DNA from 4 places in the Desulfonispora thiosulfatigenes DSM 11270 genome. Region 1 is predicted to be linked to each of the others. Evidence: riboswitches for the same ligand, from Rfam matches in the RefSeq annotation. Region 1 holds a riboswitch; each other region holds the start of a gene.
The links. Region 1 has a riboswitch for thiamine pyrophosphate ahead of B8965_RS00085 (energy-coupled thiamine transporter ThiT). Riboswitches for the same ligand answer to the same signal wherever they lie in the genome.

Region 2: it holds a riboswitch for thiamine pyrophosphate, as region 1 does, so the genes downstream of both, B8965_RS01150 (LuxE/PaaK family acyltransferase) here and B8965_RS00085 (energy-coupled thiamine transporter ThiT) in region 1, are expected to answer to the same signal.
Region 3: it holds a riboswitch for thiamine pyrophosphate, as region 1 does, so the genes downstream of both, thiD (bifunctional hydroxymethylpyrimidine kinase/phosphomethylpyrimidine kinase) here and B8965_RS00085 (energy-coupled thiamine transporter ThiT) in region 1, are expected to answer to the same signal.
Region 4: it holds a riboswitch for thiamine pyrophosphate, as region 1 does, so the genes downstream of both, B8965_RS01565 (ABC transporter ATP-binding protein) here and B8965_RS00085 (energy-coupled thiamine transporter ThiT) in region 1, are expected to answer to the same signal.

Annotation. Positions count from the first base shown of each region.
Region 1 covers NZ_FWWT01000005.1:6,735-12,906, reverse strand. The annotation lists gene B8965_RS00100 (methyl-accepting chemotaxis protein) at 1-1,284, shown strand, start outside; gene B8965_RS00095 (exodeoxyribonuclease III) at 1,363-2,118, shown strand; gene B8965_RS00090 (cold shock domain-containing protein) at 2,390-2,587, shown strand; TPP riboswitch at 2,769-2,874, shown strand; gene B8965_RS00085 (energy-coupled thiamine transporter ThiT) at 2,979-3,575, shown strand; gene tenA (thiaminase II) at 3,588-4,259, shown strand; gene mnmH (tRNA 2-selenouridine(34) synthase MnmH) at 4,330-5,442, shown strand; gene B8965_RS00070 (class I SAM-dependent methyltransferase) at 5,508-6,086, shown strand; gene rbr (rubrerythrin) at 6,171-6,172, shown strand, end outside.
Region 2 covers NZ_FWWT01000006.1:30,958-37,129, forward strand. The annotation lists gene B8965_RS01140 (ABC transporter ATP-binding protein) at 1-281, opposite strand, end outside; gene B8965_RS01145 (acyl-CoA reductase) at 293-1,744, opposite strand; gene B8965_RS01150 (LuxE/PaaK family acyltransferase) at 1,741-2,826, opposite strand; TPP riboswitch at 2,874-2,977, opposite strand; gene B8965_RS01155 (hypothetical protein) at 3,103-3,786, opposite strand; gene B8965_RS12570 (hypothetical protein) at 3,820-4,722, opposite strand; gene B8965_RS01160 (dynamin family protein) at 4,740-6,172, opposite strand, start outside.
Region 3 covers NZ_FWWT01000015.1:25,146-31,317, forward strand. The annotation lists gene thiE (thiamine phosphate synthase) at 1-542, opposite strand, end outside; gene thiM (hydroxyethylthiazole kinase) at 532-1,344, opposite strand; gene thiD (bifunctional hydroxymethylpyrimidine kinase/phosphomethylpyrimidine kinase) at 1,360-2,163, opposite strand; TPP riboswitch at 2,225-2,333, opposite strand; gene B8965_RS05190 (DUF2156 domain-containing protein) at 2,586-3,482, shown strand; gene B8965_RS05195 (GNAT family N-acetyltransferase) at 3,485-4,669, shown strand; gene B8965_RS05200 (GerAB/ArcD/ProY family transporter) at 4,877-5,965, shown strand; gene B8965_RS05205 (hypothetical protein) at 5,980-6,172, opposite strand, start outside.
Region 4 covers NZ_FWWT01000007.1:27,347-33,518, reverse strand. The annotation lists gene B8965_RS01585 (DMT family transporter) at 1-149, shown strand, start outside; gene B8965_RS01580 (coenzyme F420-0:L-glutamate ligase) at 211-1,404, opposite strand; gene B8965_RS01575 (hypothetical protein) at 1,650-2,720, shown strand; gene B8965_RS01570 (EamA family transporter) at 2,801-3,709, shown strand; TPP riboswitch at 3,757-3,859, shown strand; gene B8965_RS01565 (ABC transporter ATP-binding protein) at 3,909-4,658, shown strand; gene B8965_RS01560 (ABC transporter permease) at 4,655-5,419, shown strand; gene B8965_RS01555 (ABC transporter substrate-binding protein) at 5,427-6,172, shown strand, end outside.

The sequences.
Region 1 (6,172 bases):
ATGAATATCATGGAGAAAGAAGATGAAACATCTTTAGCGATTATTAATACTGAAATAGATACATATGTACAAGAAATTAATGAATTAGTAACGGATTTTTCGCTTTATTCAAGAAATAAGGTTCTTACGGCCAAAACTATTAATTCAGTTTTTTTAATATTAGCCTTGCTGATTGGTATACTATCAATACTTTTGTTAAATAAAGGAATTCTAAAACCACTTAAAGTTTTGATGAATGAATTAAAAGATTTATCCTCAGGTCAAGGTGATTTAACTAAACGAATTAAGACTAATAGTAAAGATGAGATAGGAACACTTACTAACTATTTTAATCTTTTTATAGATGATATACATAAAATAGTTCAAGAAATTGCTAAGGCTTCGAATTTAATAGCAACTGATATGAATACAATTGCTATCACTACTCATGAATTAACTCAATCTACAGAGTCAATTGCTTATTCATCTCAGGAGGTTTCAGATGGATCTATTACTCAAGGTAATGAAATAGAGAAGTTACTAGATTTAATAAATAAACTTCAAGTAGAACTTAAAAATGTAAATCAAAAAGCAAATATGACATTGGGTTATTCTAAAGAAACCGAGCATTCTGTAAAGGTGGGTAATGAATATGTATTCAAACAATCCCAAGAATTAACTGATTTTATTACTGCAATTGAATCAGCTTCGCAGGTTGTTAATGATTTAAATCATTATTCAATAAATATTAGAGAAATTGTAGAACTTATTAAAAATATTTCTGGACAAACCAACTTATTGGCTTTAAATGCCTCAATTGAAGCAGCACGTGCTGGAGAACATGGAAGAGGTTTTTCAGTGGTAGCTGACGAAATTAGAAAATTAGCAGAAGAAACAGATAAATCAGCTAGTAATATTAATGAAATAGTTAAAAATATGGGTATGAAAAGTAATGATGTTAATCAATCTATGGATGAATTAGTAGCTAAAATTAAAATTCAAGAAGATTCTATGGAAGGATTAGAAAACCAGTTATCATTAATTTTAGCAAATTCTAATACTACACTAATAGAATCAGAAGAAATTAAACAAATAGTAGGAATTGTCTTAGCAGAATTTGAAAATATTAAAAATGCTTCAGTTGTTTTAAGTGAAATATCTGAAGCAAACAGTAATAGCACTCAGGACGTAGCTGCTGCAGTACAAGAACAAACGGCTTCTTTTGAAGAAGTATCTGCAAATACTAATTCTATAAGTGAATTAGCAACTAAACTTAAAGAAATTGTAAATAAATTTGCAATTTAAATAGTTTTAAATTATTATAATCTCGTTTTCAACTATATCTTGTAAACGGTTCAAATATTTATATAAGGAGTTTTTTAGATGAAATTGGTTTCTTGGAATGTTAATGGTATAAGGGCTTGTGTTAAAAAAGGATTTTTAGATTACTTTACTGAAGTAGATGCTGATATATTTTCTATTCAAGAGACAAAATTACAAGAAGGTCAAATTGATTTAAAGTTAGAGGGATATGAACAATACTGGAATTATGCAGTTAAAAAAGGATATTCTGGTACAGCGATTTTTACAAAATATACCCCTTTATCTGTGACTTATGGCATAGGAATAGAAGAACATGACCAAGAAGGTAGGGTTATAACAATGGAATTTCCTAATTTCTATCTTGTAAATGTTTACACACCAAATTCGCAAAGAGGGCTTTTAAGATTGGATTATCGTATGAATTGGGAAAATGATTTTCAAGCATATTTACAAAAGTTAGATAGTCAAAAGCCTGTTATAACTTGTGGTGACTTTAATGTTGCTCATACAGAAATCGACTTAAAAAATCCCAAGACAAATAGAAAAAATGCAGGGTTTTCTGATGAAGAAAGAGATAAAATATCTAAACTTTTAGAGGCTGGATTCATTGATTCTTTTAGATTTTTTTATCCTGAAAAAACTGAAGCTTATACTTGGTGGTCTTATATGGCAAGAGCAAGAGAAAAAAATGTAGGGTGGAGAATAGATTATTTTTTAGTTTCGGAAAAGTTAAAAGACAAAATAAAAGATGCCCAAATTCATGCAGAAATTATGGGGAGTGATCACTGTCCCGTAGTGTTAGAAGTAGACGCATAATAAAGTTTTAAACTAATAAAATACCTGTAAATTTACACTTGAAAAATATAATTATAAATAAATGCAAAAAAAAATAAAAAATATCATAAAAATACTTGCACAGAATATAAATTCATGATAGAATGAACTTACCTTAATTCAGCAGTAAATATTTATTATGTAATATGTTCTGAGTTTACTAAGTTTAGATTTGGTATTGTTATTTCGGGAATTTTAGTACTAATAATTTTTGCACAGGATTAAAGGAATGAAATTTCGGAGGTATTATTATATGAATGGTACAGTAAAATGGTTTAACGCAGAAAAAGGTTTTGGTTTTATTACAGGTGAAGATGGTAAAGACGTATTTGCACATTTTTCACAAATCAACTCAACAGGATTCAAAACTCTTGAAGAAGGTCAAAATGTATCTTTTGACGTTGTTGAAGGAGCTAAAGGTCCTCAAGCTGAAAACATCACAGTTATCTAGTCAATTTAAACCTCTTAAAGTTAATTCTTTAAGAGGTTTTTTACTGAAAAAATATATCTGTATCTTCTGTCGGTTTTTATATTAAGGCAGATATTATTAATAAAGAGAGTTAATAATATTATTAGATAATCGCAGATAATTATTAAAATATTGAATAAATTAGAAATTTAAGATATAATTTAGAAAAATATAAGGGAGCTGTGTAAACGGCTGAGATAGAAGATGTATCTTCTGACCTCTGACCTGATCTGGGTAATGCCAGCGTAGGAAATATGTTATATTAGTATTTTTAAACGTGCTAACCAGTTAGGTGCACGTTTTTTTTTATTGCAAAATTCTAATTAACTTATCAGAGAAAGTTGCATTTTTCTATAAAAAGGGGGAAAATAGAATGAGTATAGCAATTTTTTTAGCAGTGATTTTCACAGTAGTACTTAGTGTTATAACTTGTGTTAATCTAAAAGGATTTAAATTAGATACAAGAAGGTTAACGAGAATTGGAGTTGTTACAACATTAACCCTTGTTTTGTACATGATTAAAATAGTGCCATTTCCACAAGGAGGAGGCTGTAGTTTATTATCTATACTTCCTATTATGGTACTAGCTGTGATAGCCGGAAAGGAAGAAGCGCTAATTTGTGGTATTGTTGTTGGACTTACCAAAATTGTCGTTGCTCCACCCTTTTTCCCATTACAAATACCCCTAGATTATTTAGGTGGAATGATGGCGATAGCATTTACTCCTATCTTTGGTATTGATAAAAAGAGTAAATTGTTTTTAGGGGCTATATTTGCTTCAATTATATCTATTTTATTTAGTATTTATTCAGGAATAATTTTCTTTGGTCATTTTGCACCAGAGGGTATGAATGTCTGGTATTATGCGGCAGGATATAGTTTGCTTGGATATGGAGTAGAAGCATTAGCTAGTTCAATTGTTCTAACATTGTTACCATTAAATAAATTTAGAGAATTAGTAAAATTATAAGAGGGTGAAAATATGAGTTTTGCTAAAATGATTATTGAAGATCAGAGAGTGAAAAAATATTATGAAGATTACATGAAACATCCCTTTATTAAGGGACTAGGGGATGGAAGTTTAGAAAAAGAAAAATTTAAAAAGTATCTTATACAAGACACATTATATCTAAAGGATTATGGTAAGGTATATGCACATGCATTCTTATTATCTGATAGAATAGAAGATTTGCAATTTTTACATACATGTATAGGTGTTGTAATTGCAGAAGAAACTAATATGCATATTAGATATCTTAAAGATTTTAATCTTGATGTTTTTATGATTGATAATATGAAAATTGAACCTGCAAATAGAGCATATTTAGATTATATGTTAAGCTTTAAAGAGGGTGGGGATATTAAAGAGATTTTTATGTCTGCGCTTCCTTGTACACTAACTTATGAATATATAGGAAAAACTTTAAAAGAACAATGTATTAAAAATGGTAATAATAATGCTAAAGACAATTACTACTATCCTTGGATTGAAGATTACGCTGGAGAAGGATTCGAAGATTTTAGTATTAAGTCTTGTGAGCTTGTGGATAGGATATGTAAAGATATTGACGAAGAAGAAAAAGAAAAGTTAATGACAATCTTTTTAGAAGCATGTCGATATGAAATGGGATTTTGGGATATGAGTTTTGAATAAAGGAGAATTTATATGGAAAACATTAAATTAACAGAGTATAGTAATGGAGCTGAAATCTCAGCCTTAACAAATGAATAGATCTAGTTTAAGCAATTATACATATAATGACTTTGAAAAAATTGTCTTAGAAAAAATCCCACTAATAGATGTTAGAGCTCCTATAGAGTATGAAAAGGGTGCCTTTTTAAATGCAATAAATTTACCTCTTATGAATGATGAAGAAAGACATTTAGTTGGAATTTGTTATAAAGAAAAAGGAAATAAAGAAGCTGTAAAATTAGGACACCAGTTAGTCTCTGGAGATTTAAGAAAGTCCAGGATAGATGCCTGGTCATCTTATATCACTAAGCACCCTAATACTATGATTTACTGTTTTAGAGGTGGTCAGCGTTCTGCAATAACTCAAAAATGGATAAAAGAAGCTACTGGTAATGATGTACTGCGTCTTCAGGGAGGATATAAAGCGTTTAGGAATTATTTAATAGAAGAACTTTCTCCGGAAAAACAAATAAGTACACCGATTTTACTAGGAGGATATACAGGTTCTGGTAAAACAATACTTCTAAAAGAACTTAAAAATGCAATTGATTTAGAAGGAATTGCCCACCATCGTGGTTCATCATTTGGAAATCATGTTACACCACAACCTAGTCAAATTGATTTTGAAAATAATCTTTCTTATGCTCTTATCTCACATAAACATGAGAAACATAAATATATGATATTAGAAGATGAATCACGAAATATTGGTTATTGTTTTATACCAAAAGAGTTATTTGAGTTTTTTAGAAAGGGTAATTTAGTGGTATTGAATGTACCTTTTGAAGAGCGGGTTCAAATTACCTTTAATGAGTATGTACTCATGTCACAAGCTAATTATATAGATACATTTGGACATTCAACAGGGCTTATAGAGTGGTCTGGTTATATCACTAGAAGTATAAATAAGCTGCAGAAAAGATTAGGCGTTGAAGGTCATAAAAGACTTTTAAATGTATTTGAAGATGCATTTAAAATACAAATTGGTTCTAATAAACCCGACTTACATAGAAATTGGATAGAAATACTTTTAAAAGAATACTATGATCCTATGTATTCTTATCAAATGAAAAAGTGTACCAGGGAAATGGTTTTTCAAGGTAATGCGAAAGAGGTTATAGATTATTTTAAGATGTTGGCCTAAAGATGATATAACTGGAATTTTTTTCTGATAGTTTAGTGAATATGCTTTTATCCAAGGAGGTAATTATGGTACATAAATTTGAATCTAAAAATAAAGATATGCTCGATAATGAGTGGAGGCGTCAGAACTTACCTCCTTTAGATACATTAAAAATATTAGGGCTGTCTACAGATGATATAGTAGCAGATATTGGTTGCGGGATTGGTTATTTTACAATATCTGCTGCAAACATTGTTGATCCTAATAATAAGGTATATGCTTTGGATACGTCAGATGAAATGCTTTCAGAGGTGGAAAGAAGAGCTTCTGTAGCTGAGTCTTTTAATATTGTAGGTATTAAGACTGATGAATATGAGCTAAAGCTAGAAAATAAATCAACTAGTTTTTCATTACTAGTAAATGTACTTCATGAAGTTGAAGATAAAAACACCTTTTTAAAAGAAATTAAACGAATTTTAAAAGATAAGGGTAAATTAGCGATAATAGAATGGGAAATGGGACAAGATAAAAAAGGTCCCCCTATACAAGATAGAATTGATAAAAATGAAGTTATTGATTTATTAGTTTCTGAAGGATTTGAAATAGATAAAACTCTAAATTTATCGGAATTTTTTTATGGTATAGTTGCAGTTAATACACCTTAAAATCTAAATAATTAAAATTAAAAACAGGACATTTAAATAGAATGTTGAAATATACTATATAGTTACTTATAGGAGGGAAAAGAAAT
Region 2 (6,172 bases), on a different contig from region 1:
ACATTATCAATAACGGTTTTCCATTCTAAAAGGGTCGGTGATTGAAAAACATAACCAATCTGAGATGAAGGCTTAAAAACTTCTTCCCTCTTAAGATATATTTTACCCTCGTCAGGTTTCAAAAGACCTGCTGCCAGCTTTAGTAAAGTAGTTTTTCCGCATCCGCTTTTACCCAATAGAGAGTGAAATTCCCCTTCATTAACTTGCCAGCTAACATCTTTAATTGCAAAATCAAACTCTTTGTAACAATAATGAATATTACTCAGTGTCAAAAAACTCAAGGGCTTACCTCCTAATCAACGTATAGAGCAAATTTCTCAGAATAATCCTCTGCACTATGTTCGATGTCTACTATGTTGACTAAATCACTTAAATTAAACCGTCCATCATGATGCCAACCTGATTCAGGAGAAGTCATGTTTCCAAGCGCGGTTATACGAGTAACCCCTGCTTTAGCTAATAAGTCTGAAATGGAGAAAAGTTCTTCTGGCGTTGCTGCAATACCTACTGTTTGTAAAAGAGAACGAAACGGTTCAATATATTCAATAATTTCATCAAGTTGATCTACAGCAATAATTTTAATAACTCTATTTAAACAACTAGGTATTAGTTGACTACAATCTTCTTCATAGACAACAGTCCAGTCATTTGATGAATTACTAATTATTTCTTTCATTGGTTCGTGAAGAATGCTGAGCTCTTCTCTGTTTTGCCAAGCAGCATTAGCTGTCATCTCTTCTATGGATAATTCTCTTTTAGGATACCTTTCCTCAAAACATGCCAGTTCGTAAGCAACATATCTGGCAAATTCCTTCGGAGAAACGCTTCCACCCTTTTCAACAAAGAAAAAATGAGGTGAATAGCATCCTTGTTGATCATATCGAATAATATCATTTGCCGCATCATGAGCAGCTTGAACGGCTTTTCGTGCATCTAAAGCCGCATTTGAGACCATCCCAAAACTAATTTTATGACCAAATGGGAGAAACCTAGTTGTAATAGGAATTTGTTCTCTAAGTGAAGCTAATGATTGATTACTCCCATAACCAACTACTAGGTCAGCCTTACTGAAAATCCTACTCTCACGAACTTTGTCTCCCCCTTTCCACCAAACAATTGCGACACAATCAGCTAATCTAGGTTCTATTTCTACCAATGCTTGAACAAATAACCCCGCAAATAAAGGTTCATTACTTGAAACCTTACCGATATTTCCTGATTTCACCATAAGACTAGATATAAGACTCCATATAGGAAGAGCCGGTACATTTCCCGCCCAGATATGAACTACAAGATCTTGTCCTACTGCCTTTGAAAAACCACCTTTTGGCCTAGGTTGAAAATCATCTAAAAGCATAGGATTTTCAAAATCTTCCGTCAAGAATCGATAGAGCTGCGGTTTGCGAAAGGTTTTTAAATATGACGTAAGACCTAAACGAATAATTTCCTCATTATACCCAGTAATAATAGGCAGCAGTTTTTCTGCCTTCTGCCTATAATATGAACTTTTATCGAGAAACTTTGCTATAGTTTGATCTAAAATGTTGATAATTTGGTTTACAGTAAATGATTTAAGTACAGTTCTGCTATTCTTTTTAATCATCTCTGCCACGGCAGAAAGCTGCTCCTCTGAAAGTATAGGTATTTCTATTTCCAATATTTCCCTTTCCCTTTTAAAAGTCAAAGTCTGCCATTCCAGCTTTTCTTGGAAGCTAAGGGGTAAATAGCCGGCCTTTTCTATCATAGAGATACTCCTTTCTTTGCCTGAATAAATTCCTCAACTGCAATAGAGCAACCTTTGGCTTCTGCACCTTCTGACCTGCCCAACAGAAGAAAACCATTTTCTACTTCTACCCCTATATCTTCAGTAAGAATGGTGGTCACCGAGTTAAAATTAGCTAAATCACAATGAACAAGTAAACCTTTTTCCCCTTTAGGTACATCTTGTCCTGTTATAGGGTTAATGACCCTAGTTTTTATCCAATGAGGTCCAGACTTTATTGAAGGAATTACCATGTTTCCATTATCATAAAACTGGGTACTCAGCTCCGTCATACCATACATGTTGATACAATTTTTCCTATCAACTCCAAAGCAACTCGAAAGACGGTTATAAAAGTTATCCAAATTCATCTCTCTTGATTGATTTTTAAATCCTCCTGTATCGAGAATTCTACTCTCTTTAGGCAGATTAAATACTTTTCCCATCTTTTCTAATTCATCTAATATATGTACGAAACTATAGCTTGCACCTAATAACGCACAAGGCTCTCCTGACTTTTCAAAATGTTCTAATTTTTCTATAAGATATTCTATCTTTAAACCATTATCATCAATAAAATAGGAACTATGCTCTGTTCCAAATTCCTGTAGAGCAAAAGCCAGATAATGAGCTAGAGATGAATTTGGCATCTCTTCTTCTGTCGGAAAAAGAATTCCCATGTGAATTTTTTCATTTTTTCCCATAAAGCGTTCTCTAAAATTATATTTCATGGACAAATCATATAAATACAAGTTAGGATGATAATGTTTTCCACGAATCCCTTGCGTTGTGCCACTAGTCATAAAAATCCTTTCAGCTTTATCAGGATTGATACAACTTAAGGAAAAATCTTTAAAAGCATCAACTGGCACCGGAGGAATCTGTCTCCATGTTTTCACTGTTCTTGGGGTAATTCCCTTTAGACGACAATATTTTTGATAAGGTAGATTATGCTTATAATGATAAGCATATAGATACAAAGCAAGCTCATTAAATTGCTCATCTGAAGCATGTCCTTGAACAATAAATTTACTGACATAATTAATTACTTCTTGTTCACTCATATATATATTTCCCCCTAAAAAAAATAAACACTTTGCGTAAGCAAAGTGTAATAATTTAATCACATTCCCTACGCTGGCATTACCCAACAGGTTCAATCGGTCTACGAAAACATCATACTCTCAGCCTTTTCAAGCTCCCGATATAAAATATATTGATTTTTCTTTTAATTAAGTATACTTCTTCTAATAAGTAATATCAACCTAATTTGCCATAGGCTTATCCATAATACCAAAACAAAGTATATTCTATTTTTATTTTTCCGTTTATAGAACAGCTTAAAGGCCTACTTCTTTCGCAAAATAAACTTTATTAAAATTGCCTACTTTTTTAATATTATACGCACAATATCCTGAGTTAAATAGTTCTTTTTGTTTTTCATAGTCAGTATTTAAAACAATAATTGTCTCTTCTTTCTTTAAAGAAAGGGGATTTTGTAAATCTTGATATAATATATATCTTAGTTTATTTCCATATTTTTTAGATATTTTTTTAGCTACCATATTAAGTCCAGTCAAAAACACATTTAAGCTTGGATAATTGAAAGGGGAAACTGTAGCCATGGTATAATGCCACTGGTCTCTTTCCATAACTATTTCTTGTAATTTATTAGCCATTTGTTTCTGCAAATTATTACCTCTAAAATCTGGATGGACAGCTGCTACCTCATAATGAATTACCTTTTTTAATTCTTTTTTGTCTAAATTAAGATCTAGACCTAAGTTATCTTCTTTGTCTCCCGGAACCATAGTAGCAAAATAACCGCATAAATTTCCCTCAAAAAATGTTCCTACCATAATCCCTTGACCTGTTAAAATTTCTAAAAATTCTCCTTCTGATGTAAAGGCATAAATATCAGGATTATTTAAACTATTTATAATTTCATTTTGGAGAAACATGACTTCTTGTAAATTAGATTCATTTAATAAATCAATTTTAAAGATATTTTCAATATTCTTCACCTATGTTTAACCTCTATCCTTTAAAAAAATTTTCTAGATAAATTCTGTTAAGCTTTCCTTGATTTCATTTAGCTGTTTTGCTGATACTCCACCATCTAAAGCTGACAGTAAACTTAAATAGAAGTCTTCTACCTGCTCTTTTATTTGCTTAATGAGCTTTTCAAATTCATCTTCCAGGACACTTTCATATAATGTTTGAATCCTTTTTTGTTCATTTTGTAAATATTCATCTGCCTCAACTGTGAGCACGCGACTAATTTCTTCGCTCATTAATTTGTTTTCACCTTTTTCAAAAAATGCTTTGGGATTTTTAAAATAATCCATAGCCTTTGCAAATAATCCAGATGATATATCTTTAAAAGCCACTTCAAAATCAATTTCTCTTTCATTTTTAAATTCAAAAGTAGAAAAAGATACATCTTGATTGACATCACGAATTTTTTCCCCCAGCATTATCTGATATTCTGCTGTTATTTTTTCTGCAAAGCGATCCAATCTTACCGTTGTTGCTCTCATTTCTTGGGCAAAATCAAACCCAATTTGCTCGAGTAGTTCATTAAGACAATTTCGCAAAACTTGCTTTAAATTATGACCATCATCGCGTAAGACCATCGGATTAAATGATTCTTTAAATAAATCACTAAATCGCAAAAATACTCTTTGCTTTATGTAATAAATTAACTCTTCTGTTTCTTGATCTATTTGATTTTTTAATTTTTTTGCTGTTTGCTGTGTAATAATTTCGGTTATATTTATTTTTTCAGCTTTAATATTTTCTCTTTTCTTTTGTTTAACTACAGCATCTTCATTCGTACTCTCAATTAGTTTTTCTACTAAACTATATACTCGTCTTAGTTCATTTTCAGATGCCCTTGCCGCCATATTTGCTAAATCATGTGTAATAAAATAATAAAAAGATTCCTCAAAAACTGGCATCCCCGAAATAGGAGGATCTACTTTTTCCTTTTTTCTTTTAGTGCATGTAAGCTTGATAATGAATATAAATTAGGTTTTCTAACACCATATTTTATTAAATGCTCGTGAACATATTCGATTACTTCTTCTTTTTCTTCCTCATTATTTGCTAAATCAATAGCATTTATTATGAAAAACATCTTATCTAACTGAAATGAATCCTTTACACGGCCTAGTTGAATCAAGAATTCTCGATCAGGTTTTGAAAACGCATGATTATAATACGTCACAAATAATATAGCGTCTGAATTTTTGATATAATCAAAAGCTACGCTGGTGTGACGAGCATTAATAGAATCTGCTCCTGGTGTATCAACGAGTGTAATACCCCTCTGTGTTAGCGAACAATCATAATAAAGATCAATCCATTCCACAAAACAAGACTTTTCTTCCTTAGCAACGTAATCACCAAACTCATCCATTGTTGTTTCTATTACACTTCCAAACTGTCCTTTAAACGTTTTAAACCCACGTTTAAAGGCTTGTAAAAAGGTAAAATTAGCTTTTTCAGATGCTCCTTGTTGACCAGATTTACTATCAATGTTTTCTACAATTTCTAATGCATTATTTAAGCTTTCTGCATGAAATTCAAATAATTTTAACGCATGATTTATATCCTCCAGCATTGCCACTTCTTCTTTTACTTTAATAATAACAGTACCATGCTGATATTTATTATTTACTGGTTTAATTTTATTAATAGCTGCTGTCATCGGATTTGGCGATACAGGTAAAACCCTCTCACCAATTAATGCATTTGCAAAGGAGGATTTACCTGCACTAAAAGCCCCAAACAATGCAACCGTAAAGCCCTTATTTTCTAATCTATTCCCTTTTTCCTCTAACTCACTTGCCAGCTTTTTAAAACCAGGTAAATCTTTTATTATTTGGGCCGTTTTGTTTAATTTTTCTGATGTCTGCTTCATCCTGTCAGATGATTCATCTAGGGCTAATTTATTTGGGGTGCTTACAACTTTGCTAGTTAACTCTTTATTCTTTGAATTTTTTAATGGCAGGTTACTTTTTTCCAGAATCTTTTGCACTATCATAGTTTTTCCATCGACTACTTCATATTCTTCTTCCACTATATTAAATAAATGACATCTCTCATCCTCCAGAGCCTCTGCATTACTAATTAACATTTCGATCTTTTTTCTATGAGCTTGCTCAGTTGACTCCTGCTTTTTTACCTGTTCAAAGGCAGTAATATACTGCTTAAATCCAGCTAACTTTTCAGATATCCTAGCTTCAACAGCCTCATTTTTCTCTTGTAAAGAGGTCAATATTTCATCTTTTAGCTCTTCTAAACTATTTTTCGCAAAGCTTTTAATCTCACTTACTACATCAGTTGTATAATTCATAACAGTGGTATTTGATAAAACGGCTCCTCCTTTTACCAATGAGGTTAATA
Region 3 (6,172 bases), on a different contig from region 1:
TCAATCCCTGTAGGCTTTAATTCAGAAATATTATTTTCATTAATGCCCCCAATAGCAACTACAGGAATATTAACTGCTTTTTTCACCACTCCTAATTGCTCTACGCCAATAGGTTTATCTATTTCCTTACTACCTGTTGGATAAACAGCTCCCACTCCTAAATAATCGGCTCCTTCTTCCTGAGCTTTTAGGGCAGCTTCGACTGTATTAGCCGTAATTCCTAAAATTTTATCAGGTCCTAGCATTTTACGAGCTACTGCGCACGGTAAGTCTTCTTGACCAATATGAGCACCCGCAGCATCTACCGCAAGGGCGATATCTAGGCGATCATTAATTAATAAAGGTACATTATATTTATCAGTTACTTTTTTGAGACTTTTGGCAATATTATAAAAATCTAAAGAAGAAATATCCTTTTCACGCAATTGCACAATAGTAGCTCCACCTAAAATAGACTGCTCAACAGCCGTTTCTAAATCCCTATCTCCTAAAATACCTCGATCTGTAACTAGGTATAAAGCATAGTCTAGTTTATTCTTCATGGATTTTTCCCTCGCCTTCTAATATTTCTGGTGTTAAATTATAAATATTATCAAATATTCTCATTCTAAATGTGCCAACACCTTCAGAATCTTTTAAACTATTGAAAGACTTTTCACCAGCTAGTCCCATGGATAAAATCCCAGCAATAGCCGCACTATAATAATCCTCAGTGACACCAGCATATGTACCCACGAGTGATGAACACATACATCCTGTTCCCGTAACCTGAGATAATAATTTATGACCATTAGCAATAAAAGTAGTATTTGTTCCATTTGAAATAATATCAATTTTACCTGTAATTGCAACAATAGCATTTAATTTATGGGAAAGCTCAAGAGCAATTTCTTTGCCATTTTGCATATCATCCATAGAGTCGACACCTTTAATATTACCATCTATGCCAGCTAAGATTTTAATTTCAGACATATTTCCTCGGATAATAGTTGGATTAACTTCTGCTAAAAGTTGTTTGGCTGTTTGAGTTCTAAGTTTTGTTGCTCCCACTCCCACAGGATCTAAAATTATGGGTATATTTCTTTCTTTTGCTGTTTTTCCTGCTATAATCATAGAATCAATTGTGCGAGTATTTAAAGTGCCAATATTTAGAACAAGCGCCCGAGCTAGAGAAGTCATTTCTTTAACCTCTTTTTCATCATCAGCCATTACAGGGGATCCCCCAAGGGCTAGGACAATATTTGCACAATCATTTACAGTAACATAATTAGTTATATGATGTACTAGAGGACTCTTTTCACGCACATCTATTAGTAATTTTGTGGTTTTTTGATATATTTCCAAGATGTAAATCCCCCTTTAATCGAGCATACCAGCCTTTTGGTATAGAGAATAAAAATGATTAGTCGGTCCATATCCTTTACCTAAAGCAAGAGAATGTCTAATAGCAGTTGTTATATATTCCTTAGCCTCTCTAACTCCCTCTTCAACATTAGCCCCTTTAGCTAAATTAGCCGTGATTGCAGAAGAAAGGGTACAGCCTGTCCCATGAGTATTTTTTGTATTAATTCTTTCTGAGGTATAATGCGTTATTTTTTTACCATCATAAAGAACATCGATTGCATCCTCGGTGAGATGTCCACCTTTAACTAATACTTTTTTAGGGCCCATTTTGTGAATTAATAAAGCAGCCTTTTCCATATCTTCGACAGTATCAATTTTCATTCCGACAATTACTTCAGCCTCTGGGATATTAGGTGTTACTACTTCAGCAAGAGGTAAAAGGTGGGAAATAAGGGCTTCTTTAGCTTCAGGTTGTAATAAATCAAAACCGCTTTTTGAAATCATTACAGGATCAACTACCACATTTTGCGCCTGATATTTTTTGAGATTTTCTGCGATAGTTTTAATAATTTTAGTTTCAGAAACCATTCCAATTTTTACTGCATCTACTTCTATATCCGTAAAAATTGCTTCAATTTGTTTAGAAACCATTTCGGCACTTAAATTTTCTACTGCAGATACTCCTTGGGTATTTTGCGCAGTGATGGCAGTGATAACGCTCATTCCAAAGACACCATGGGCAGAAAAGGTTTTTAAATCGGCTTGTATTCCAGCTCCGCCACTACAATCAGAACCAGCAATAGTTAAAGCAGTTTTCATGAAAATTCATCCTTTCTTTTGATAAAAAATAAAAAAAAGCACAAACTATAGTAGTGTGCTTTTGAAAATAGACACACTTTCCTACGCTGGTTTTATCCAGATCAGGTTTAAAGGGTTAAAGATAAAGGTCTTTTTCTCAGCTAGCCGTTCTAGCTCCCCTAGTGTAGTACTAATATAATATTTAACCTTTTTATACTATCATGTTATTATAATGGTGAGAAAAGTCAAGACTTTGGGGATAATAAGGGGAAATAAACTTACTGTCTACGATTATTATTCAGAAAATATATATCAGCTAAAAGTTAAATCATGTTTTACCACAAAAACTATTGACAAAGGTGTATAATAATAGATAAGCATTTTTTAGCAGGGATATTAATATTTATAGAAAAAAATAAGGAGTGATATTTATCAACTTTAAGATGATTGAATTAAAAGATAAAGATATCTTTGATCAATTTTTCAAAAGCGATAGATACGAAGGATCGGAATGTACCTTTACTAATCTATATATGTGGAGAAAAACTTATAATATAACGTGGACCCTTGTAGATGATTTTTTATGTGTGAAGGCAACCTTAAATGATGCTACATACGTTCTACCACCTTTTCCAAGGAATAAGGACGGCTTTTTTAAGGTTGTAGATAAACTAATAGATTATATTAAAGAAATTAATATACCCTTTGTTATGGGGGGAATTACGGAAGATTTAATGGCATATATGGAAAAAGAAAGGCCTAATATGTTTAACTTTACGGAAGATTTTGATACCCATGATTATGTGTATAGTGCGGAGGATTTAGTAGAATTAAAGGGCAGGAAATATTCTCGTAAAAGAAATCATATTAAGAATTTCAAAAAGCATTACTCTGATTATGAATATTTTGATATGACTGAGGAATTAGTCCCATCCTGTATTCAAAGTGCCATTGATTGGTGTGAAAAAAAGGAAAAGGATTTTAATGATAAAAGAAGCTTAATTTGTGAGCGTGATGCTTTAATTGAAGCCTTAAAGCAGTTTACCTATTTAGGATTTAAAGGTGGAGTAATTAAAGTTAATGATAAGGTCGAGGCCTTTACTTTTGGGGAACTTTTAAATGAAGATACCGCTGTAATTCATGTGGAAAAAGGAAATCGTGAGCTTAATGGCATTTATCCTACGATTAATCAAGATTTTTGTATTCGTAATTGGAGTGAAATTAAGTTTATAAATCGAGAAGAAGATTTAGGTTTACCCGGGTTAAAAAAGGCTAAAGAATCTTATTATCCTGTAAAATTCATTAAAAAATATAGTGCTACTTTAAAAAATGAGGGATAGATATGGACTTTCATTTAATTAAAGAAGAGGATAAGCCTTCAGTGATGCGTTTGTGGGCGTACTGTTTTGAAAATGAAGAAGATCCGTTTTATAATTGGTATTTTAATAATTTCTTCAATAGTGAAAATACCCTCGGTTCCTATTCAGAAAATAAATTAATGGCGAATTTACAATTAAATCCGTATCAAATTTATGTACGGGGTAAGGCTTTAGATACTTCTTATATAGTCGGCATTGCCACCGATCCAGCTGCAAGAGGGCAAGGAATTGTTAGGGGCTTAATGGTGGAATCATTTAGGGAAATGAAAAGGAGAAAACACTTTGTTTCCATCTTAATGCCTTATAGGGCTCATTTTTACTACCCTTATGATTTTGAGTTTGTCTATCATCATTTAAAATATGTTATCCCTATAAGCGATTTAAAAAGGCAAGGGGCAGGGTATGGTGAATTTAGGCAAATTGACGAAAATTATATAAAAAATAAAAATGATTATCAGGAACTGCAAGAGGTTTATGATAAGTTTACTAAAAATAAACATGGATATGTTGTGCGTACAGAGGAAAATTGGAGGCTATTAGTAGAGGAGCATTTAACTGAAAAAGGATATATAACTCTTTTATTGGAGCAAGGCAAGCCTATAGGTTATTTGTTTTATTATTTACAGGATAATAGATTTATCGTCAAAGAAATGGCCTTTGCAAACATAAACGCGCAGAAATCTCTTTTAAAATATATCTATAATCATAATTCTCAAGTAGAAACCTTGGAATGGAATGCTGCTGTAGATGATTTAACTTATCTTTCTTTACCTGATCCGAAACAGGGCATAACGATGTACCCTTTTATGATGGCGAGGATAATAGATGCTAAAGAGGCTTTAGAAAGTATAGATTACTCCAGGGATATTACGGGAACAATTAAAATAAGTATTTCTGATAATTTAGCCACCTGGAACGAAGGAACCTTTAAGGTAGAAATTAATGAGGGCAAAGCTAAAGTTACGAAAACATTAGAGCCTTCTGATGTAAATCTGGGGATTGGCACCTTAACAAGTTTATATTTTGGGAGATTATCTGCGAGTGAACTTGAGTTTTTAGGTAAAATAAGTAGTGGTTCAGCTAAAAAAATGGAACTTTTAACTCAGATATTTCCGAAAATGAATAATTTCATAAATGAATATATTTAAAAGGCCGTGCATATGTCCGGATTATTACTCAGAGAAAAGACATTTAGTAAAGAAGATGTCTTTTCCTGGGTTAATTACAGGAATTAATATGCACGGTTTTTTTATGTAGAAAAATATTTCAATCTTATTCTTTAAGGTATTAATAAAAAAACCTTTTTTGGAAAAACTAATCTTAAGGTAGTAAATATATATGGAGGTGAGGTAGGATTGAAAGAAAAGATTTCGATTATCCAATTTAATATGGTAACCTTTGGTTTTATCGTTGGGAATAGTATAATTTATTCCTTTGGTTTAAACTATGCCCAAAGAGAAACCTGGATTGCAGACCTTATAGGCCTACTAATAGGGGTAGGAGTTATATTCATGATTACATACATTGTTAATAAGTATCCTTTAGGAAGCTTTGATTTAATCTTAGAGCATTTATTTGGTTCAGTACTGGCTAAAGTATTTTTGTTTATAATTTTTATGTATGCTTTTTTTACAGCAGCCATGATTTTAAGTCATGTTGATGTTTTTATGAATAATACTATTATGCCCGAAACCCCAGGCTGGGTTTTTAATTTATCTTTAGGAGTTGTAACTGCCATAATTATTCGCTATGGCGTAGAAACAGTATCTAGGTGTTCTGAATTATTTGGGCCTATGATTTTAATCTTTATTATAATTTTAGGAGCATTAGCTATACCACAATTTGACTTGAAATATTTTTCTCCCCTTTTTACGGAAGATATAAGTTCGATTATGAAGGCAGTTGTTCCAATTGCTTCTTTTCCTTATTTACAAGCAGTATTACTTGTATTTTTTATGGTTTTAATAAATAAAAAAACAGAAGGAAACACCTATAAGCTAAATATATTGGGGTTGGTACTAGGAGGAATAATTTTAATAAGTAGATCGATTTATAAAATCGGTATTTTTGGAGTAAGAGAAGCTACTAAATTAACCTTTCCCTTTTATAGTATTAGTAGACAAATAGAAGTAGGAAGTTTTCTGCAAAGAACTGAAATTTTATTTTTAGGAGTTTGGTGTTTTGCTATTTTTATTAAATTAGCAGTATGTCTTTATGTCTGTGCTAAATGTATGCAAGGGATTTTTAAACTAGAAGATTATAAGATTTTAGCTTTACCGATTACACTTTTAGCGGTTCCGTTTTCTCTTAATTTATTTAACAACTTTCAGGGAGTTCAATTGTTTCTCAATGTAACCTTAATTTTCATTAATATTATTTTAATTGTAATTCCGTTTTCAATTATCTTTGGTTTTAGTTTATTTAAAAAGAAGGTAAGTGCTTAGCACTTACCTTCTTTTTAGATTTCCATTAATTTATAAAAGGCTGGAAAGATAGATTTAAAGATATCATTCATGAATGCACCAATGGCTGAAATATTTACAGTTTCATAATAAACCAGCCCTGAGGAGATAAGACTTAAAACTAAGAAACTAGCAGTAACATAAATGATTTTCTTATGATTATCCTTTTTATTATCTTTAAAAAGAGGG
Region 4 (6,172 bases), on a different contig from region 1:
ATATTAATTTAGTGCCTTTATTTTCAATGATATTAGCTTATTTTTTCTTGCATGAAAGTATCAGTATAATAAAGTTAATCGCATCTTTATTAATTATAATAGGGGTATTAATAAATATTGGGGTTTTTTTTCCGGATAATAAGGAATAGATTAAAAATTAAAATCAGAATAAATAAAATAAAAGGCTACTCATTAGAGTAGCCTTTTATTTTAATAACTATCGGTTGCGTAATTATCAAAATATCCTTGGATTAAAATGATTGGGGTACCTTTATCACCACTACCACTAGTTAAATCACAAAGACTACCTAAAAGGTCTGTAATTTGACGTGGTGTTGTACCTTCTGCAACCATTTTTCCAGAAAGATTACTATCTTTTTCTTTAATATACTTTTTCGCTATTTCATTTATATCTTGATTTTCTAAATTAATTAAGTTATTATCAGCTAAATACTTTAATTTTAATTCATTAGGAGTTCCTTCTAATCCTTTTGTATATGCAGGAGAAACAACAGGATCAGCTAGTTCCCAAATTTTACCGACTGGGTCTTTGAAAGCTCCATCACCGTAAATCATAACTTCAATATTTTTACCAGTCATCTTATTTAATCTAGCTTGAATTTCATCAACATATGTTTGACCATCTCGTGGAAAGAGTTTGATCATTGTTTCAGATGCTTTATTTGAGCCATATAAACCATAATCACTATTATAGCCTCTTTCGTTAGAAGGCTCTGAGCAAATGTCATCAAGACCTAGAACTATTTCAGCACCAGCATTTTTTAAGATTTTTTTAGTTCTTTCTCTACTATGAATATCGGCTACAATTACATTTTTAGTGAACTTTAGGATTTCCTTAGGATTATTTGCTAAGTGAATAATAACATTACCATTTACCCCTAAATCCTTATACATTTGAATATAATCAATATCTGTAAAAGGATGCTTTACTTCTTTGCCAAAAATTTTGCGGTAATCTTCTTCACTTAAAACATCTGTAAACGGATCAATTCCAGCTTCATCCATTTTTTCGATGTCCATTAAATGGTTACCAACTTCGTCTGAAGGATAGCTTAATAACAAATGTACTTTGTCTACCCCTTTAGCGATACCTTCTAAAAGCATAGAAAATCTATTTCTACTTAAAATAGGAAAGACAACCCCAACTTCACCATTTATCTTTTTGCTGACATCTTCTGCAATATCATCTATTGTTATATAGTTCCCTTGAGCTCTGGCCACAAGAGATTCAGTAATCCCCACAACATCTTTATCTCTAAATGTAAACTTTTCTGATTCATAGGCTGCTTTTACAGAATCTACTACGATTTCTACAAGGTCATCACCTTGTTTAACAATAGGTGCTATAATACCTCTAACCGTGGTACCAATAGTCCTTGACATATTTTACTCCTCCTAACCTAACTATACTCATCTTTAACCATTCTTAGGAAGTTTCCCCGTATATATTGTAACTGAATATTATTTTTTTGCAAATGATTATATTGTATACTTTGGTTTTTATATGATTAGTTTTATCTGAAATTAATATACATAATTAACTGAAAGTGTTCTATAAGTATTTAGGTATTCTTATTTAACTATGGGGAAATATATATGATAGCTTGATCTTGAAAGGATAGTTTTATATGACTAATGATACAGTTTATATAATTGGAGCAGGAATAAATCAGTGTATAACGGACTATGAAGGACTTAATCCTCCTTTAACTTTAAACTTTTTTAAAACAATCCTTAAAAGCACAAAGTATCAATCTAAGGAGTATGTGCAAAAGGTTAATTTAGTATATGAGTATATTGAAAAGTACTGGAAAATGGATAAAGAAAATTTAATAAATAGAACATTTAATTTAGAAGAATGTTTTACTCTGATCCAACTTCAATTAATGGAAGCAATTGAAGAAAATAAAGAACAAGAAATATCATATTTACTTAGAATTAATTCTGCCCTTAAAATAATGTTTGTACAATTTTTAGCTGATTTTGAAGAATTCATCAATTCATCAAAGCTAATGCGGGATTTTGGCAAATTAATATATCAGCAAAAACCAAATATAATAACCTTTAATTATGATTGCAATGTAGAAAGATCTATAGAAACAGCCTCAGGTCTTTTAAATGAGAGAAAACATAATCAATATAAGTGGAAATATCCTTTAAGTTATGGAGTGGAATTTGATCAAATAGTAATTGATGGTATAAAGGTAGACCAATCATATTATCAAAAAAACAAATTATATGATTGGAAAATCCTTAAACTACATGGATCCTTAAATTGGTTTAAATATTTACCCGTTGATCAGAAAAGAAATCTACAACAAAATGGAAAAGTAGTATTAACCTCAGAAAAATGGTGGCTTACTGAACCAGAGAATATAGATGGATTAATTATTGATCCTGTAATAATTCCACCGGTATTGTATAAAAATTATAATCAAGAACTAATTTGGGAGTTGTGGGTTAAAGCAAAAGAATGTTTATCCCAGTGTAAAAACTTAATTGTGATAGGTTATTCTTTTCCTCCTACAGATTTTGGAATAAGAAAGTTATTATTAGAGTCATTTGAAAATAATTCTTTAGAAAAATTAGTCATAGTTAATCCTGATACGACAATTGTAAGTAAGTTAAAAAAACTAGTACATTATGACAAGCCAGTCTTAGTGTGTAGTGATTTAAGCGAGTTCTTGCATAAAGTTTAAAAAGCAAATTTTCATAGATAATTTCATAATAATTTGATAAAATTGGATTATAGTACCTTAATTTGGAGGAAGGGTTTTATGTGTCTACGATAAGTATAATTTTAGTTTTACTTTCGTCAGTTACTCATGCGGGTTGGAATCTACTAAGTAAAAAGGATAATTCTTCGATAAGTTATTTTTTTGTAGGAAATATCGCAGCGGGAATTATTTTTTCTCCAATTTTATTTTTTTATCATGATAAATTAAGTTTAATTCCTGATTATGTTTGGGTGCTTTTAATATTAACAGGTTTCTTTGAAGCCCTGTATTACAGCACCTTAGCTTATGGGTATCGTTTAGGGGAAATGTCTTTAGTTTACCCTATTGCAAGGGCTTTACCTATTATTATGGTTACTATATATACAGTAATGATCGGAAAAGCCTCTGATATTTCGCATTCTTACATAATAGGATGTTTGTTTATTGTAGTTGGTTTATTTATTCTACCTCTTGAAAAGATAACCAAAGAAACTCTGAAAAGTCTATTTACCAAATCAATCGGTTTTGCCTTTGTAGCAGCTATCGGTACAGCCGCCTATTCAGTCATTGATGATAAGGCCCTAAGGATTTTAAATGAAGTACCCGATCAGGCTTTTTCATCTTTAGAAGCTTCTTTAATCTTTATGGTTTTTATTGCTCTTTTTTCTTCTGTATGGCTAGGAATATTCACCTTATTTAGCCAGGAGGAAAGAAAATTATTTAGAGAAATAATGGAAAACCATAAAAAAAATGCTACTATTATGGGCTTAGGGATTTATGTCTCGTATGGGATAATCTTATTATCGATGTTATTTGCCAGTAATGTTGCTTATGTTGTTGCTTTTAGGCAAGTCAGTATTCCAATTGGTACTTTGTTTGGTTATTTTATTTTAAAGGAATCTATGTATCTTTTAAAAATTATTGGAACATTCTTAACAGTACTAGGTTTAATTGTAATTGCTATAAGCTAAGGTTGTAGTAATATATTCTATTATATGCTACAATAAGGATAACTTAATATTGTCGCTGGGGGTGCCATGTGGCTGAGAAAAAACAATTAGTTTTTACCCTTTGAACCTGACTTGGTTAATACCTACGTAGGGAAGTTTAGAAAAGGATTATAGCCTCTTTACCTTGCGTAGAGAGGTTTTTTTATTGGGGGTGAAAACAATGGAACTAAATGTAGATAAAATTCATTATTCTTACCAAGAAAACAAAGAACCAGTGTTTGAAAATATAAGTTTTAAAGTAGAAAAAAGTGAATTTATAGCTTTAGTTGGGCCAAGTGGATGTGGAAAAACAACTTTACTACATATTTTAGGAGGTTTATTAGAACCTACCAAGGGACAAGTTTTATTAAATGGTAGTAATACTGATAGAATGGGAAAAATCAGCTTAATGCCTCAGGAAGATTTACTCTTGCCTTGGCGAACAATACTCGAAAATGGTGTGCTTCCTTTAGAAATAAAAGGGATAAAAAAAGAAGAGGCACGAAATAGGGTAAAAGAATTAATAAAAGAATTTGGCTTAGAAGGATACGAAAATGCTTATCCGCATCATCTTTCTGGGGGTATGAGGCAAAGGGTAGCTTTTTTAAGAAATATTCTCACGGGTAATAAAGTTATTTTATTTGATGAACCATTTAGTGCTTTAGATGCTTTAACAAGGTTTAAAATGCAAAAATGGTTACTTAAAATGTGGCAAAAATTCAAACCAACTATTATCTTCATAACTCATGATGTAGAAGAAGCAATATTTTTATCTCAAAGAATATTTTTACTGGGCAAAATACCAAATCGAAATATTAAAGAATTTATAGTTCCTTTTAAATATCCGCGGGATAATGATTTACTAGGATACCCTAAGTTTACTGAAATAAGACAAGCAATATTAAAAGGTCTAGAGGGATTAGAAGAATGAAAAAAATGAAAAATTATAACGCGATCATATTCTTAAGTCTGTTTTTGATTTTTTGGGAGGTAGCTGTAAGACTATTAAAAGTAAAACAATTTATTTTACCAGCACCTACGAAAATAGCGATGGCTTTATGGTCATATAAAAAAGTTCTTTTTACAGTTCATTTTCCTGTAACTTTAGCAGAGGTTATGGCAGGATTACTTATTTCCGTTATCTTATCAGTTTTAATATCTGTTTTAATGCTAAAAAGTAAAAAATTAGAAGAAGGGATTTATCCATTTTTAGTCATTTCTCAAACTATACCCATAATTGTCTTATCTCCCGTAATTATTATGTGGTTTGGGTATGGTTTATCGGGAAAAATAGCTATTACTGTCTTAATTACTTTTTTTCCTATTGTTGTAAATACCTTTGAAGGATTTAAAAGCATTGATATAAAGTATCTAAATCTGTTAAAAACCATGGGGGCAACAGAAAGTCAAATATTTTGGAAGGTTAGAGTACCTGCTTGTTTACCTAATTTTTTCATTGGGTTAAAGGTCGGAGCAGCCGTAAGTGTTATTGGGGCAGTAATAGGAGAATGGTTAGGTGGAAATTCTGGATTAGGGGTATTTAGTAGAAGAATGTCTAGTAATTTAGAAGCTGATGCCGTTTTTGCTGCTGTTATAATTTTAGCCTTGCTTGGAATATTTTTATTCGGAGTAGTCAAAATATTAGAAAAAATTTTCATCCCCTGGTCTTTAAATACAAAAAAAGAAGGGTAGTGTATTGATGAAAAAGCTAGGTATTTTATTCTTATCATTAGTAATGATGTTTTCTTTAGTTGCATGTAGTGATGGAGCTAAAGAACCAGAAAAGAGTGCAGAACAAACTGAAGATTTAAAAGAAGTAAGTATTATGTTAGATTGGTATCCAAATGCAGTTCATTCCTTTATATATGTAGCAGCTGAAAAAGGTTATTTTGAAGAAGAAGGTTTAAATGTAAAGATTAATATGCCAGCAGAAACTAGTGATCCTTTAAAACTAGTAGCAGGGGGAAAAACTACTTTTGCCGTAAGTTATCAACCCGAAATAGTAATGGCTAGAGCAAAAGATATTCCAGTAGTATCAGTAGCATCTATTGTAGGTCATCATTTAAATACCATGATGACTACCACAGACCAAAATATTAACTCACCAAAAGATTTAGAAGGCAAAACTGTAGGATTTTCACTACCTGTTTATGAAGCCGTAGCTAAAACAGTAATTGAATCTGATGGGGGAGATTTAAGTAAAGTAGAAATTATTGATATTGGTTTTGATTTAATCCCTGCACTAGTAACTAAAAGGGTAGAAGCAACTAGCGGTGGATTTATAAATCATGAACAGGTTTTATTAGAAAAAGAAGGACAAAAAATTAAAACTTTTAATCCAGTTGATTATGGTGTGCCAGATTTTTATGAGTTAGTGTTAGTAGTAAGTGAAGATACAGCAAAAAATGATCAAGAAACAGTTAAAAAATTCTGGAATGCGGCAGC